2 regions of the Methylomarinovum caldicuralii genome follow, and region 2 is predicted to be linked to the other one. Evidence: predicted binding sites of a transcription regulator. Region 2 holds the regulator's gene; the other holds the start of a gene.
What was found. Region 2 encodes HrcA, which represses chaperone genes, less so after heat shock. Its sites were predicted from a motif close to TNTTAGCACTCNNNNNNNNNGAGTGCTAANA; they were not measured.
Positions count from the first base shown of each region.

Region 1: a site for HrcA is predicted at 5,261-5,291, ahead of rpoH (RNA polymerase sigma factor RpoH). Genes of this name have one in related genera too.

Region 1 is NZ_AP024714.1:2,009,800-2,018,340, reverse strand. It holds gene MCIT9_RS10295 (cell division ATP-binding protein FtsE) at 1-31, shown strand, start outside; gene ftsX (permease-like cell division protein FtsX) at 36-962, shown strand; gene istB (IS21-like element helper ATPase IstB) at 1,180-1,986, opposite strand; gene MCIT9_RS10280 (Mu transposase domain-containing protein) at 1,983-2,423, opposite strand; partial or broken gene MCIT9_RS10275 (IS256 family transposase) at 2,630-3,871, shown strand; gene MCIT9_RS10270 (hypothetical protein) at 3,986-4,123, shown strand; gene amoC (bacterial ammonia monooxygenase, subunit AmoC) at 4,266-5,102, shown strand; gene rpoH (RNA polymerase sigma factor RpoH) at 5,339-6,202, shown strand; gene cyoE (heme o synthase) at 6,259-7,167, opposite strand; gene MCIT9_RS10250 (M16 family metallopeptidase) at 7,251-8,541, shown strand, end outside.
Region 2 is NZ_AP024714.1:2,624,178-2,632,718, forward strand. It holds gene dnaK (molecular chaperone DnaK) at 1-1,058, opposite strand, end outside; gene grpE (nucleotide exchange factor GrpE) at 1,131-1,712, opposite strand; gene hrcA (heat-inducible transcriptional repressor HrcA) at 1,751-2,794, opposite strand; gene MCIT9_RS13270 (NAD(+) kinase) at 2,899-3,771, shown strand; gene recN (DNA repair protein RecN) at 3,932-5,599, shown strand; gene MCIT9_RS13280 (agmatine deiminase family protein) at 5,587-6,630, shown strand; gene MCIT9_RS13285 (carbon-nitrogen hydrolase) at 6,623-7,510, shown strand; gene MCIT9_RS13290 (H-NS histone family protein) at 7,517-7,864, opposite strand; gene MCIT9_RS13295 (rhodanese-like domain-containing protein) at 8,043-8,541, shown strand, end outside.

The DNA of each region.
Region 1 (8,541 bases), 610 kb from region 2:
GGAACAGGGACGTGTCGTCGAAGTGGGGTGAGGGGATGGCTGGCCGGCTGAAGACCTACCTGCGTCTGCACCGCCAGGCTTTGCTTTCCAGTCTGGAGGAGCTGTGGCGGGCACCGTGGATGACGGCGGTCACGATCGGCGTCATCGCGGTCACTCTGGTGCTGCCTTTAAGCTTCCATCTCATCTTGTCCCAGGTGCAGCGTTTGGGGGGCGCTTTCGATTCCGGTCGGCAGGTGACGCTGTATCTGCAGCCGGATCTGCCCGCAAAGAAGGCGCAAAGCCTGGCGGCGCGTCTGCGGGAGGAGGAGGCGGTGGCGCAAGTCCATCTGATCGGCAAGGACGAGGCCCTGGCTCAGTTGCGCGAGGCGGGCGATTTCGCCGCGGCCCTGGACTGGCTGCCCGACAATCCGCTGCCGGCGGTCATCGAAGTGACACCGAAGCCAGCCTGGAGCGAGGAGGCCCGCCTTGCCGAGCTGATCCAGCGCTGGCGCCGGTGGCCCGGCGTGGAGCAGATCCAGTGGAATCAGGCCTGGTTGCAGCGCTTTCGGGCCTGGTTGCGCCTGGCCCGGCACGCCGCCTTGGCGCTGGGGGTGATTCTGTCGCTGGCGGTGGTGCTGGTGGTGGGCAATACCGTGCGCCTGGAATTGGAAGAACATCATGAAGCGATCGAGGTGATGAGCCTGCTGGGCGCCACCCCCGGTTTCATCCGCCGTCCGTTCCTGTATTGCGGCTTCTGGTTCGGCTTCCTCGGTGGCGGTGCGGCGCTCGCGGGCGTTTTCCTGCTGTATCGGCTGCTCTATCCCCATGTCGTCGAACTGGCGCGCCTCTACGGCAGCCGCTTCGAGGCGCACTTCTTCTCCCTGGGTGAAATCCTCGGAATCTGGCTGGCCGTGTGCCTGCTGACGACGGCCGCCGCCGCGCTGGTGGTCAGCCGGCACCTGTGGCGGCTGTTCCGTCCGTGACATCGCTCCCGGGCGGTTTTTTGCCCTGAATCAAGGAACTTTCCAAAAAGCTGGCACTCTCTCTTCGAGAGTGCTAGATTGGCCTTCGGCTTTGCAACAACAACAAACCAACAGGGGGGATAGCAGGATGAGCAACGCACTGGCCATTCCGGGTATCGGCATGTCAAGCGACACCAGAAATTGACCCTCTTGCGACACTTGGAACTGCCCCCCTGGTTTACAAGGTTGTTGCGTTGGATTTCCCGGCTTGCTCAGTCCCGGGGAGGTGGGAAGCGGGCCTGATAAGGCCGGCCCGCCGTTTCTCCCGCAGGCGATAGCTTTCGCCGCGGATGGTGATGACATGGCTGTGATGTAACAGCCGGTCCAGGATGGCGGTGGCGACCACCGCGTCTCCGAAGACTTCTCCCCATTCGCCGACACTGCGGTTGCTCGTAATCAGCAGGCTGCCCCGCTCATAGCGCCTCGAGACCAGTTGGAAGAACAGGTGGGCTGCCTGGGATTCGAAAGGCAGATACCCCAGTTCATCGACAATGAGCAGCTTGGGTTTGCTGTAGTGCGTGAGACGTTCCTCCAGCCTGCCCTGGGCTTGTGCCTGGGTGAGGGTGGTCATCAGGGCTGTGGCGGTGGTAAACAGCACCGAATAACCTTTGTGGATGGCCTCACGGCCTAAGGCGACGGCCAGGTGGGTTTTGCCGACTCCCGGGGGACCGAGCAGCAGGAGTGCGTCGCCGTTGGCGATCCAGCGTCCTGTGGCCAGTTCCCGGATCTGTTTGGGATCGACCGACGGCTGTGCCTGGAAGTCGAACCCCTCCAGGGTGCGCACGTAGGGGAATTTGGCAATGCTGGTGGCCATGTGAACCCGGCGCTGGTCCTTCCTGGCGATTTCGGCTTCGCACAGGAAGGTGAGGGCCTCCCGCAGGTTGAGGTCTCTTCGGGCGGCCTCGTCGAGCAGGGTGTCGAGGCCGTCGCGAATGGCAGTGAGCTTGAGCCGGGTGAGCATGGCGTCGAGGCGGTCGTTGTTCACCAGGCACCTCCTGCGATCTGCTCATACTCGGCCAGGGGGCGTAACAGCTCGGAAGTGGCGGGCTCGACCGACGGGGATGGGGCCGGATGCGGGGAGCTGATCACGCCCTTGAGGTGGGCCGGATCGAGACGGCGCTGACGTTTGCCGACCGCTTCGGCATGGCAGGCGACCAGCACGCCGCCGTGGTAGATCTTCACCTGGCCGGTTTCGATCTGGACCTGGGTTTGCTGGCCGATCAGCCGCCAGGGAACGCTGTAGCGGTTGGTGTCGACTTCGACGCAGGCATCGGCGTGGACCTTGCGGCTCAACTCCCGGATCTGCTGGAAGGGCGCCCGGTCTTTCAAGGACCCAAGCGCCTGCCGCGCTTGTGCCTGGAAGCGGTCGATGGGACGCTCACCGGTGGTGCCATGGATGCGCACGTCGGCCACGGCCGCCATCCAGTGTTCCAGATGGGCCTGGAGCTCGGCAAACGAGCCAAACTCACGTCCGGCAATGGCGTTGCGCTTGACATAGCCGACACCATGCTCGCATTTGCCCTTGGTAGGAGCTATGCTGATTTCTGGTGTATGGGGTGATTGAAGAAGCGGTGTACCCTGATGACTGATCGTGACGAAACAACAACCACCAGGAGATGTACATCGCTATGAACGAGAGTAACGTTGTCGAGTTGAAAACACCAGCCGAAGATGCCTTGAATGAACTGCTGAAGGAAGGGGCCAGGCAGCTTTTGGCGCAGGCCATTGAGGCGGAGGTGGTTGAGCTTCTGAGCCGATATGCCGATCAGAGCGTGGACGGGAAGCGGGCAGTGGTGCGCAATGGGTATCTCCCGGAACGCAGCATCCAGACCGGTCTGGGTGAGGTGCCGGTCAAGGTCCCCAACGTTCTGGCCAGGGTATCAAGTTCAACAGCCGACTGGTACCGCCGTACCTGAAGCGGACCAAGAACGTCGAGGAATTCATCCCCTGGTTGTACTTGAAGGGGGTCTCGACGGGGGAGATGCATCCAGCGCTGGAGGCCCTGCTGGGCCAAGGGGCTGTCGGCTGCCACGGTCGGTCGGCTCAAGAAGATCTGGGAGGCGGAGTATCGGCAATGGCGCCGGCGGGATCTGAGTCGGCGGCGCTATGTGTACGTATGGGTCGATGGGGTCTACAGCAACGTGCGGCTGGACGATCGTCTGTGCCTGCTGGTGGTGGTAGGCTCGGACGAGACGGGGCGCAAGGATCTGCTGGCGGTGGTCGATGGCTATCGGGAGTCCGAGGCCAGCTGGCTGGAGGTGATCGAGCAACTAGAAAGCCAGGGGCTGACGGTCCCGCCAAAGCTGGCCATTGGTGACGGCGCTCTGGGTTTTTGGAAGGCCATCGCCAAGAAGTGGCCAAAGACGGCACAACAGCGTTGCTGGGTGCACAAGACGGCGAACGTGCTGAACAAGGTGCCCAAGTCGGTGCAGCCCAAGCTCACGGAGGCCCTGCACGAGATCTGGATGGCCGAAACCCGGCAGGACACCTACCAGGCCTTCGACCGTTGCGTGAAGCGCTTCGAGGCCAAGTACCCAAAGGCCATAGAATGCCTGACGAAGGACAAGGAATCGCTGCTGGCGTTCTACGATTTTCCTGCCAAGCACTGGCAGCACATTCGGACAACGAACCCGATCGAATCGGTATTTGCCACGGTGCGCCTGAGGACCATCAAGACCAAAAACTGTCGCAACCGCATGACGATATTGACGATGGCATGGAAGCTGATGGAGACAGCGCAGAAAAAGTGGCGACGCCTTCGGGGCTACAATCTGTTGGCCGATGTGGTCGAGGGAGTGAAATTCAAGGATGGCGAACGCGTAGAGGATCATTCACAGGGTACGACCGAGGCGGCTGGACACCAGATTTGACAATAGCTCGGCAGCTCGGCGCAGCGCAAGCTGTTCTTCAACCTGCGCAAGGCGCGCAAAAGGCTGAACTGGCTGAACCAGAACGAAGCGGAAGCGATCGCCAAGGATCTGGGCGTGAAGGTGGAAACCGTGCGGGAAATGGAAAAGCGCATGAACGGTCAGGACATGGCCTTCGACGGCGGCGCGGACGAGGAGGAAAACGCCTCTCCGGCGCCGGTCCATTTCCTCACTTCTAATAGTTTAATATTGTAACCATTTGAAATAAAAATGGTTTTTATGCGATATAAAACTACAAAAAATGTATTATTTTTGATCTGGGTCAAAAAAGCGCGACGATGGAACTGGTAGATTTTGCCTCGCTCGTCATAACAACGAAACGTTAAGGAGGTTACTTATGGCAGCTACATCGGCTGGTGTCTCCGCCCAGGCGGAGCAACCTATATTGAACCGCAGATGGCTTGCGTTTGCCTTTGCGATCTACACCATCCTCTATTCTTGGGTGGTGTGGTATGAAAGGGTTTACGGCTGGCAAGCTGGTCTGGATTCCTTCGCACCGGAATTCGAAACCTACTGGATGAATTTCCTGTACACTGAAATCGTGGTGGAAGTCATCATTGCCGCCATGCTGTGGGGTTATCTGTGGCGCACCCGGCCCCGCGATCTGGACAAGATCGCTGGCACCCGGGAGGAGCTGCGCCGCAACTTTACCCATCTTATCTGGTTGTTTGCCTATGCCTATTCCATTTACTGGGGGGCGAGCTTTTTCACTGAACAGGACGGAACCTGGCATCAGACCATCGTCCGTGATACCGACTTCACGCCGAGCCACATCATCGAGTTTTATGGTTCGTATCCGGTCTACATCATCACGGGTTTTGGCGCTTTCATCTACGCTCATACCCGTTTGCCTTACTTTGACTATACAAAGAAGGGGATGTCCCTCCCGTACCTGATCTCGGTGGTGGGGCCGTTCATGATCGTCCCTAACGTCGGTCTGAATGAATGGGGTCATACCTTCTGGTTTATGGAAGAGTTGTTCGTTGCCCCCCTGCACTACGGTTTTGTCTTCTTCGGTTGGTTCGCGCTGGGGATCCTGGGAGTCTGGCTGCAGAGCCTTGCCAGTATCCTGAACTTGCTGGGCAAACCGCTGTGTGGTGAGGTCTACGACGAGGCTGTCGCCCGCATCGGCGCTGACCAGGCCCAGTGGGCGGACGACGTCTTGGAAGACTGATTGACGCTTCATGTTTTTCTCCATATCCCCCCACAGGGAGGTGGGGGACCCTGGAAAAGTGGTTGCACTTTTCCTTATTGCGTAGCCATTGAATTGCCTCTTTTTGGGGACCGCCCTTCGGGGCGGTTTTTTTCTTTACGTCAAGGAACTTTCCAGGAGACTGGCACTCTCTCTTCGAGAGTGCTAGATTGGCCTTCGGCTTTGCAACAACAACAAACCAACAGGGGGATAGCAGGATGAGCAACGCACTGGCCATTCCGGGCATCGGCAAGTCGATCCGTTCGGTCAACGACTACATCGTGGCCGTCAATCAACTGCCGAAATTGAGCGCCGAGGAGGAGCGGGAGTTGGCTACCCGCTTTCGGCGCCAGAACGATCTGGAAGCAGCCAAGCAGCTGATTCTCGCCAATCTGCGCTATGTGGTGCCGATCGCCAAGGGCTATCTGGGTTACGGTCTGCCGCTGGCGGACCTGATCCAGGAAGGCAACATCGGCTTGATGAAGGCGGTGAAGCGTTACGATCCGGCGGTCGGGGTGCGCCTGATTTCCTTCGCGGTGCATTGGATTCGTGCCGAGATCCACGAATTCATCCTGCGCAATTGGCGCATCGTCAAGATCGCCACCACCAAGGCGCAGCGCAAGCTGTTCTTCAACCTGCGCAAGGCGCGCAAAAGGCTGAACTGGCTGAACCAGAACGAAGCGGAAGCGATCGCCAAGGATCTGGGCGTGAAGGTGGAAACCGTGCGGGAAATGGAAAAGCGCATGAACGGTCAGGACATGGCCTTCGACGGCGGCGCGGACGAGGAGGAAAACGCCTCTCCGGCGCCGGTCCATTTCCTCCATGCGCGAATCGATTCCGATCCGGCGCACCAATTGGAGGAGCACGAGTGGCAGCAAGTCGAGCACGAACGGCTTCAGGCCGCCCTGTCGCAGCTCGACGAGCGCAGCCGCGACATTCTGCAGTCGCGCTGGCTTGGGGAAAAGAAGGTCACCCTTCAGGAACTGGCCGACCGTTATGGTGTTTCCGCCGAGCGCATTCGCCAATTGGAAAAGAATGCGCTCAAAAAGCTCAAGCACCTGATGTTGGCCGAAGCGGCCTGAGCGCCGACCTGTTGCAAAGTGCGGCGGGCGGTTCCGGAAACGGGGCCGTCCGTTTTTTATGGATAAAAATACCAGTAGTGGTCCACCAGCAGGGCGGCGAACAGGATCATCAGATACAGGATGGAGTAGGCGAAGGTCCGCATCGCCAGGCGCTTGTTGTCAGGCTGCAGGCGCAGCTGCCAGGCCAGATAGAGGAAGATGGCGTCCAGGATGACGGTGACGCCCAGGTAGATCAGGCCGCTCATGCGGGTGAGGTAGGGCATCACGCTGATGACGGTGAGGAGGATGGTGTAGAGAAACACCTGCAGACCGGTGAACTCGACGCCGTGGGTCACCGGCAGCATGGGAATGTCCACCTTGGCGTATTCGTCGCGTTTGGCGATGGCCAGGGCCCAGAAGTGGGGCGGGGTCCACAGGAAGATGATGAGGAACAGCAGCACCGTGTTGGGGTGGATCTGCCCCAACACCGCGCACGATCCCAGGATTGGCGGCACCGCCCCGGCCGCCCCGCCGATGACGATGTTCTGGGGGGTGGCCCGTTTCAGATAGACGGTGTAAACGACCGCATAGCCAATCAGCGACAGGAAAGTCAGGATCGCCGTCAGCCAGTTGACCCAGACCACCAGGATGATCATCGAGGCCAGCCCCAAAGCCGAGGCGAATACCAGCACCTTCCAGGGCTCCAGTTCCCCCTGGGGCAGGGGACGGTGGCGGGTGCGGCCCATCTGGGCGTCGGCGTGACGGTCGAGATAATGGTTGAAAGCGGCCGCCGAGGCCGCCGCCAGGGCGATGCCTAGGGTGCCGAAAACGAGCGGTCGCAGCGGCACCATGCCGGGAACCGACAGGAACATGCCGACGACGGCGGTGAAGACGATCAGCGCCACCACCCGGGGTTTGCACAGCTCGAAATAGGCGCGCCAGGAGGCGGAAGGGAGCGTGGAATCGTCGAGCGTTTTCGCTTTCATGGGCCCTGAGGGTGAGATTGCATTACAATGGTTGGGACATATCATTTTATACTAAATCCCTTGGAATTTACGGGACGGACGCGATGATCCGAAGATTTCTCTGTTTTCTCTGGCTGGTGTTGCTGCTGCCGTTGGCCGCCTGCGCCACCGCCCCCAAGGTTCACGAATACAGGCTCGACAACGGCCTCAAGGTGGTGGTGAAGGAAGATCACCGCGCTCCGGTGGCGGTCTCCCAGGTATGGTACAAGGTGGGTTCGAGCTACGAGCACGACGGCATCACCGGCATCTCCCACATGCTCGAACACATGATGTTCAAGGGGACCGAAAAGCACGGGCCGGGCGAATTCTCCCGCATCATCGCCGAGCTGGGCGGGCGCGAGAACGCCTTTACCGGCACCGATTACACTGCCTATTTCGAAACCCTGGAAAAGTCCCGGCTGCCGGTGGCCTTCGAACTGGAGGCGGACCGCATGCGTCACCTCAAACTGGACGAAAAGGAATTCGCCAAGGAAAAGCAGGTGGTGCTGGAGGAGCGCCGCATGCGCACCGACGACCAGCCGAGGGCCAAGACTTACGAACACTTCATGGCCGTCGCCTTCACCAACGGCCCGTACCGGAATCCGGTGATCGGCTGGCCGGCGGACATCGAAGCACTCACCGTCGCCGACCTGCGCCAGTGGTACCGGCAGTGGTACGCCCCCAACAACGCCACCCTGGTGGTGGTGGGAGACGTGGATCCCGAGCGGATTCTCACGTGGGCGAAAAAGTGGTTCGGCCCGCTCGAACCCAGTGAGATTCCGCCGCTCAAGCCCCGCACCGAAGTCGAGCAGCGGGGAGAGCGGCGGCTGACGGTGAAGGTGCCGGCCAAACTGCCCTATCTGCTCATGGGGTACAAGGTGCCGGTATTGGCGAGTCTGCCCGAGGACCGGCAGTGGGAAGCCTACGCCCTCACCGTGCTGGCCGGCGTTCTCGACGGCGGTGAAAGCGCCCGCCTGGCCACCCACCTGGTGCGGGGCAGACAGATCGCCGCCGCCGCCGGCGCCGGTTACGATCTCTACGACCGTTTGCCGACACTGTTTCTGTTCAATGGCACCCCTGCTCAGGGTCATGACCTGGACGAACTGGAACAGGCCCTGCGCCAGGAGGTCAAGCGGTTGCAGGAAGAACCGGTGTCCGCCGGGGAGCTGGAACGGGTCAAGACCCAGGTGACCGCCGAAGCCGTCTACGAACGGGACTCCATGTTCTACCAGGCCATGCAGATCGGCCTGCTGGAGACCAACGGACTGGGCTGGCGCCGCCTGGACGAGTACGTCGACCGCATTCAGCAGATCACCGCCGCCCAGGTGCAGGAAGTGGCGCGCAAGTACCTGACCG
Region 2 (8,541 bases):
TCCTGCACCTTCGGCATCCGGGTCTGGCCGCCCACCAGGATCACGTCGTTGATGTCGGAAGCCGACAGACCGGCGTCCTTGAGCGCCTGCTCGCAGGGCTGGCGGGTCCTTTCGATCAGATCCTCGGTCAGCGCCTCCAGCTTGGCCCGGGTCAGCTTCACGTTCAGGTGCTTGGGCCCGGTGGCGTCGGCGGTGATGTAGGGCAGGTTGATTTCCGTCTGCTGGGTCGAGGACAGCTCGATCTTGGCCTTTTCCGCCGCTTCCTTGAGACGCTGGAGCGCGAGGGGGTCGTTGCGCAGGTCGATGCCGGCGTCCTTCTTGAATTCATCCACCAGGTAGTCGATGATGCGCTTGTCGAAATCCTCCCCGCCCAGGAAGGTGTCGCCGTTGGTGGCCAGTACCTCGAACTGGCGCTCGCCTTCCACGTCAGCCATCTCGATGATGGAGATGTCGAAAGTGCCCCCGCCGAGGTCGTACACGGCGATCTTGCGGTCACCCTTTTCCTTGTCCAGGCCGAAGGCCAGGGCGGCGGCGGTCGGCTCATTGATGATGCGCTTGACCTCCAGCCCGGCGATGCGGCCGGCGTCCTTGGTGGCCTGGCGCTGGGAATCGTTGAAATAGGCCGGCACGGTGATGACCGCTTCCTTGATCTCCTCGCCCAGGTAGGCCTCGGCGTCCTGCTTCAGCTTGCGCAGCACGCGGGCGGAGATCTCCGGCGGGGCCATCTTCTTGCCCACCGCCGGCACGTCGACCCACGCATCCCCGTTGGGACCGGGGACGATCTTGTAGGGCACCATGTCGATATCCCTTTTCACCACCGGATCGTCGAACTTGCGTCCGATCAGACGCTTGACCGCAAACAGGGTGTTCTCCGGGTTGGTGATGGCCTGACGCTTGGCCGGATGGCCGACTAGCTCCTCGCCTTCCTTGGTGAAGGCGACGATTGAGGGAGTGGTGCGGGTACCCTCGGCGTTCTCGATCACCCGGGGCTTGCCGCCCTCGAGGACCGCCATGCACGAGTTGGTGGTACCCAGGTCGATACCTAGAATCTTTGCCATTGCTTCGTTCTCCTTCGTCTGATTACCTGTTTTCTTCGGCTACTCCACTAAATGGGGCCGACCCTGTCGATTTCAAGCCTGCTCGTCGATGCGCGGCTGCTCCTCGGCGGGCGGCTTGGCCACCACCACCAGCGCCGGACGGATCAGGCGGTCGTTGAGGGTATAGCCTTTCTGGAACACCTTGACCACGGTGTCGGGCTCCACGCCCTTGACCGCTTCGGTGGCCATCGCCTGGTGGAAATCGGGGTTGAACTTCTCGCCGGTGGGATCGATGGCCCGGATGTTGAAGCGGTCGAAGACCGTCAGCAGCTGCTTGAGGGTCAGCTCGATGCCTTCGCGGATCTTCTCCACGTCATCGGTTTCCACCGCCGCCTGCAGGCCCAGCTCCAGGCTGTCCACTACCGCCAGCAGCTCCTTGGCGAACTTCTCGATGGCGTATTTGCGTGCGTTGTCGAGCTCGCGCTCCATGCGCTTGCGTAGATTGTCCAGCTCAGCCTGCGCCCTGAGCAGCTTTTCCCAGTTTTCCTCGGCCTTGCGCTCGGCCGCGGCGAGCTGCTGCTTCAGGGCTTCGACATCGGCGGTCTTGTCGCCGCTTTCCGCCGGGGTTTCCGGCTCGGCCACCGCCTCGGGGGACGCTTTCTTCTCCTCGCTCATAGTCACTCCACAATATTGCCAAAAATTTGAACCGGAACTTAAGATGGGGCCGATAATTTCTGATTCAAGGCCGAACCGAGCAGTTTGGCGGTCATGTCCACCAGGGGGATCACCCGCTCATAGTGCATCCGCGTCGGCCCGATGACGCCGATGACCCCGAGGGCCCGCTCGCCGACGTCGTAGTGACGCGCCACCAGACTGCACGACGCCAGCGGCCGGTAGCCGGATTCCTCACCGATTAAGATCTGCACCCCCTCGGCCTGGATGCATTGGTCAAGCAGATGAATCAGGTTGCGTTTCTCCTCGAACACTTCGAACAGGGAACGCAGGAGCTCGCGTTCGGCCAGTTCGTTGAACTCCATCAGGTTGGTCTGACCGGCGAGCATGAAGTCCTCTTCCATCGCTTCGCCGCTGAACAGCGTTTGCGTCATCTCGATCAGCTGGCGCAGTTGCTCGCCGGCGGCCCGCATCTCCGTCACCAGGGTTTCGCGCACTTCGCTCAGGCGCCGACCCCGCAGCAGGGAATTGAGATAATTGGCCGCATCCTGCAGCTGGGACGGCGTCAGGGAAACCCGGGGACGGATAATGCGGTTGTGGATCTCCTGGTCGTCCGTCACCAGCACCACCAAGATCCGGCCGCCGGACAGGGGCAAAAACTCGATGTGCTGGAAGGTCAGCCGCCGCCGCTGGGGCAGGGTCACCAGACCGGCCATGCGGGTGATGCGGGCCAGCAGCTGGGAGGCAGTTTCCAAAAGTTCCTGGGGGTCTTCCAGGACCTCGAAATCGTCCCACAGCCGCTGGATCAGTTCCTGCTCCGGCGGCTGCACGGTCAGCAGGGCATCGACGAACAGCCGATAGCCCTTCACGGTCGGCACCCGGCCGGCGGAAGTGTGCGGCGAGGTCACCAATCCCATTTCCTCGAGATCGGCCATGACGTTGCGGACCGTCGCCGGACTCAGGTTGAGTCCGGCCTCCCGGGCCAAGGCCCGCGAGCCCACCGGCTGACCTTCCTCGATGTAGCGCTCGATCAGCACCTTCAACAGGTGCTGGGCGCGGTCGGTCAATTCCAGGGACTGGGTCATGGTTAGCACTCCTCCTCTTCGAGTGCTGACAAAGTAGCAACCTCTGGATACCCTGTCAAGAAAGACCTAATATAATTGGTTTGCCTCATGGCGGTTCCATAGTAGTGAGCGATTATCGGTTTCGGACCATCGGCATCAGCGCCAAACCCAACGTGGAGCGGGTCGGCGAGACCGTGCGCCGTCTGTATGACGATCTGCGGCGGCGCGGGTTCACCGTGCTGCTCGATCCGGTCAGCGGGGAGATGCTCGGCAGCGGCGAAGTCCTGCCGCTGGAAGCGCTGGGCCGGCGCTGCGACGTGGTCATCGCCGTCGGCGGCGACGGCACCCTGCTGAACACCGTGCGCGCGGTGGCGGCTCACGACACCCCGGTGATCGGCGTCAACCTGGGACGGATCGGTTTTCTGGTGGACATCTCCCCGGACGAGGTCGGCGTCCGGCTGGAGGAGATCCTCCGCGGCCGCTGCCTCACCGAGGAACGCCTGATGCTCAAAGCGCAGATTCTGCGCGACGGCCGGGTGATCCACGAGGAACTGGCGGTCAACGAGGTCGTGGTCCACCGCTGGATCACGCCGCACATGATCGAGATCCTCACCCACATCAACGGCCGCTTCCTCAACGCCCAGCGCGCCGACGGCCTGATCGTCTCCACCCCCACCGGCTCCACCGCCTACGCCCTCTCCGGCGGCGGCCCGATTCTGCATCCGACCCTGGACGCCATCGAACTGGTGCCGATCAACCCCCACACCCTCACCAACCGCCCCATTGTCATCGCCGGCGACAGCGAGGTGAAGATCGCCTTCGGCGCCGCCAAGGACATGCGCGCGGAGGTGACCTGCGACACCGTCTCCATCCCCGAGGTGCTGATCGACGACCACATCGTCGTCCGCAAGGCGGCAAAACCCTTCCGCCTGCTCCACCCGCTGGACTACGACTTTTTCGAGATTTTGCGGGTCAAACTCCACTGGAGCAACTGTTGAAGATGCGATTTCGTTCAGACGCACCCACAGGCGGGCGGAGAGCCGGTGGCGGAGACGCGGTGAACCCATCCCTGGGTACTCGATACTCGGCCATCCAGGCCGAGTACGCTCCGCCACCGGCTCCCCACCCACCTGCCACTGACATCCTGGATACACACCGATGCTGACCGCCCTGAGCATCCGTGACCTCGCCGTGGTCCGGCAACTGGACCTGGCGCTGGCGCCCGGTTTCACCGCCCTCACCGGCGAAACCGGCGCCGGCAAGTCCATCCTCCTGACCGCCCTGGGACTGGCCCTGGGAGAGAAGGCCGATGCCGACCGGGTCCGCAGCGGCACCGAACGCGCCGAGGTGATTCTGGAATTCGACCTGACCCAGGCGCCGGAAGCGGCCCGCTGGCTCGAGGACAACGATCTGGCCGCCGGCGACACCTGCCTGATCCGCCGCACCCTGGCGGTGAAGGGCCGCAGCCGCGCCTACGTCAACGACCGCCCCGTCACCCTCCAGACCCTCCAGGCGCTGGGGCACACCCTGGTGGAAATCCACGGCCAGCACGCGCATCTGCGCCTGTGCCAACCGAGCGCCCAGCGCCGGCTCCTCGACCGTCACGGCGGCAGCGAGGCGCTGGCGGCTGAAGTTGCCGAACGCTACCGGCGCTGGAAAACCTGCCACGACCGCCTCCAGGCCCTGCGCCAGCGCAGCGGTGACCAGGCCCTGCGGGAGGATTTCCTGCGCTTCCAGATCGAGGAGCTGGAAGCAGCCCAGGTGGAAAACCTGGATTACGAGGCCCTGGTGGCCGAACACACCCGCCTGGCCAACCTCGACCGTATCCTCACCACCCTGCAGGCGCAGGTCTATGAACTCTACGAGGCCGAAGGCGCCGTGGGGGAACGGTTGGACCATGCGGTGCGGGAAATAGAAACCCTGTGCCAGTGGGCGCCGGAGCTGAGCGAAGCGCTGGAACTGCTGCGCAGTGCCCAGATCCAGCTCGACGAGGCCGGCCACAGCCTGCGCCAGCAGCGCGACGGACTGGAGGCCGACCCGGAGCGGCTGACCGAACTCGACGCCCGCCTCGGTCAGCTCCACGACCTGGCCCGCAAACACCAAATCAAACCCGAGGAACTACCGGGACACCTGAAGGCGATGCGCGCCGAACTGCACGCGCTCACCCACCAGGAGCAACAGGTCGCAGAGCTGGAGGCGCAACTGCATGTCCTCGAGCAGGACTATCGCCGCCAGGCCGTGCAGCTAAGCGCCCGGCGCCAGCGTCATGCGCAGGCGTTGAGCGAACGGATCACCGGGCTGATGCAGGAACTGGGCATGCCCCACGGGGAATTTTCCATCACCGTGAGCAGCGAACCGGAGGCCGAACCCCGTCCCGAAGGGCTGGACCGGATCGCGTTTCTGGTCACCACCAATCCGGGATTGCCGCCGCGCCCCCTGGCCAAGGTCGCCTCCGGCGGGGAGCTATCACGCCTGAGCCTGGCGATCCAGGTGGCCTGCAGCGAGACCCGCCCCGTGCCGACCCTGGTGTTCGACGAGGTGGACACCGGCATCGGCGGCGGGGTGGCCCAGATCGTCGGCCGCCGCCTGCGCGAGCTGGGCGGCGACCGCCAGATCCTCTGCGTCACCCACTTGCCCCAGGTTGCGGCCCAGGCCCATCACCACCTGCAGGTGCGCAAACAGGTGCGTAGCGGCCGGAGCGAAACCGAAGTCACCCTGTTGCGCGGGAAACAGCGCCGCGAGGAGATCGCCCGCATGCTCGGCGGTCTGGAGATCACCCCCCAAACCCTGGCCCATGCCGAGGAGATGCTGCAGTGGAACCACTGAGGCTGCCCGCCGAATGGGAACCCCAAGGCTTCGTCCTGCTCGCCTGGCCATCGCCGGAGGGGGACTTCGCCCCCTGGCTGGAGCAGGTGGAGGACAGCTACCGCCGCACCGTGGTCGCCATCAGCCGCCACCAGGACGTGGTCATCGTCTGCGAGGACGGCTTCCACCGGCGCCACATCCGCGAGCGCCTGGGCGATGAACCGGTGGGGGCGCGGGTCCATTTCGTCCAGGCGCCCTACCAGGACGTCTGGGTGCGCGACACCGCCCCCCTGGCGGTGTTCCGCCACGGGAAACCGGAGCTGGCGGACTTCCGCTTCAACGGCTGGGGCGGCAAATATCCCAGCCGCCTCGACGACGCCCTCGGGGTGCGGCTCCACCGCCAGGGAGTGTTCGACGCCGCCCCCTACCGCCGCATCGACTGGGTGCTGGAGGGCGGCAGCGTGGAAACCGACGGCCGCGGCACCCTGCTGGCGACCCGCAGCTCGATCCAGAATCCCAACCGCAACCCCGATCCGGAAAAAGCCGAGGCCATCCTTCGCGCCCATCTGGGGCTGCGGCGGTTTCTGTGGCTCGACCACGGCCATCTGGAGGGCGACGACACCGACGGCCACATCGACACCCTGGCGCGTTTCTGCGACCACGACACCATCGTCTATCAGGGCTGCGACGATCCGGCCGATCCCCACTACGAACCCCTGCAGGCCATGGCCGCCCAGCTGCGGACCTTCCACACCCCTTTTGGCCGTCCCTACGAGCTGCTTCCCCTGCCGCTGCCGCGGCCGATTCACAACCAGGAAAACCGCCGCCTGCCGGCTTCTTACGCCAATTTCCTCATCATCAACGGCGCGGTGCTGGTGCCGCAGTACGACGATCCGGCCGACCCGGAAGCCGTCTCCCGCCTGAAGGCGCTGTTTCCGCAGCGGGAGATCATCCCCATCCCCGCCCGCGCCCTCATCCACCAGTACGGCAGTCTCCACTGCATGACCATGAACTATCCGCAACCGCTTGCCCCGGGAGTCGAGCATGCCTGAAACGATCCGCATCGCCGCCGTTCAGCAGTCCTGTCTCGGCGGGCACGAGGAAAATCTGCGCCGCCTCAGCGACGCCACCCGCAAAGCCGCCGCCGAAAGGGCTGACCTGGTGATCTGGCCGGAATTGCACAACGGCCCCTATTTCTGCCAGACCGAAAACCCGGCGTTGTTCGATCTGGCGGAAACCATCCCCGGCCCCAGTACCGAAACCGTGGGGCGCTTGGCGGCGGAATTGCAGATCGTCATCGTCGCCTCCCTGTTCGAAAGACGGGCGCCCGGGCTTTATCACAATACCGCCGTGGTCTTCGAGCGCGACGGCAATATCGCCGGAAAATACCGCAAAATGCATATTCCCGACGACCCGGGCTTTTACGAAAAATTCTATTTCACCCCGGGCGACATCGGATTCAAACCGATTCCGACTTCAGTGGGGAAACTGGGCGTACTGGTATGCTGGGATCAATGGTATCCGGAGGCGGCACGGCTGATGGCGCTGGCCGGTGCCGACATTCTGATCTATCCCACCGCCATCGGCTGGGATCCGCGCGATGACGAAGAAGAAAAACGCCGGCACCTGGAAGCCTGGCGGTTGATTCAGCGCAGCCATGCGGTGGCCAACGGCCTGCCGGTGGTCAGCTGCAACCGCATCGGACTGGAGCCGGATCCCAGTGGCCAGACGCCCGGTATCGATTTCTGGGGTCATAGTTTCATATGCGGCCCCCAGGGGGAATATCTGGCCCAAGCCGAAACCGAAGAAACCCTCGTTGTAACCCAGGTGGATTTTGCCCGCACCGAAAAGATACGCCGGATCTGGCCCTATCTGCGCGACCGGCGTATCGACGCCTACGAGGGCCTGACCCGGCGTTGGCTGGATGACTGAGCGCGGTCAGTCGCGGATGCGGAATTCCTCCCTGTCGTGGCCGGCTTCCACCAGCTCCCGCAACCAGCGCGGCATCTGGCCCCGGCCGCTCCAGGTCAATTCCGGATTTTCCGGATGGCGGTATTTGGGGGCCACCTTCCCTCTCCGCAGGGAAGCCCGCGGCGCTTCCTCGGCTTTTCCCTTCACCCGGAAGGAAACCTCCAGACCCACGGCGGCCGCCATTTCCCGAATTTTGCGCTTTACTTCCTCGCGCTGTTCCCTTTGTTTCTGCTCGAGGGTTTTCTCCGCCTCTTCGATCATTTTCTGCAGTTCCTCGGCAGACAGCGCTTTGAGTTTCTCCGTGATGTTTTCCACTGGCATTTCCATGAGTCGATTCCTCAAGAACGATTTGAACATTTCATCGCCGCTAATTATAGCTTAGTTTCAAGAAATGAACATCATCATGCAATCCCTCCGAAGTCCTGCCTTTTTCAAAACTAAGTGGCCCATGATTTTCCTGGGAATCACCGGTTTGGGGCTTTCCAGTGTTTCTGTGGCGGCCACGCCCGCGGAAAACGAGGCAGTTCGCGTCGGGCTTACCAAAAACATCGAGCGCATCGAAATAAAAACGGCGACCGAAACCTTCATCATCGAAAGGATCCGGGATCCGGCACATACCATCCCGCCCCCCTTCGACAAAACCTCACGGCCGTGCCCGCCGTATTGCATTCAGCCGATACGCGCCGGCGCCCATGTCGAAACCCTAGGGGAGCTGGAAACCATCTCCTGGCTGCAAAAACGCGCCGCCGGCGATAACGTCGTCATCCTCGATGTCCGCCTGCCTCTCTGGCGCGAGCGCGGCACGCTGCCCCTCGCCCTCAATCTGCCCCTGACCCAGTTCCAGCAGCAGCTGCCCCATCTGTTGGAACGTCATTTCGGCGCCCGCCACCAGGGGAAAGACTGGGATTACGCCGCGGCCAAGACCCTGGTCCTGTTCAGCAACGGCCCCTGGGATCCCGACGCCTACGAGGCCATCCAGATCCTTCTCGCCG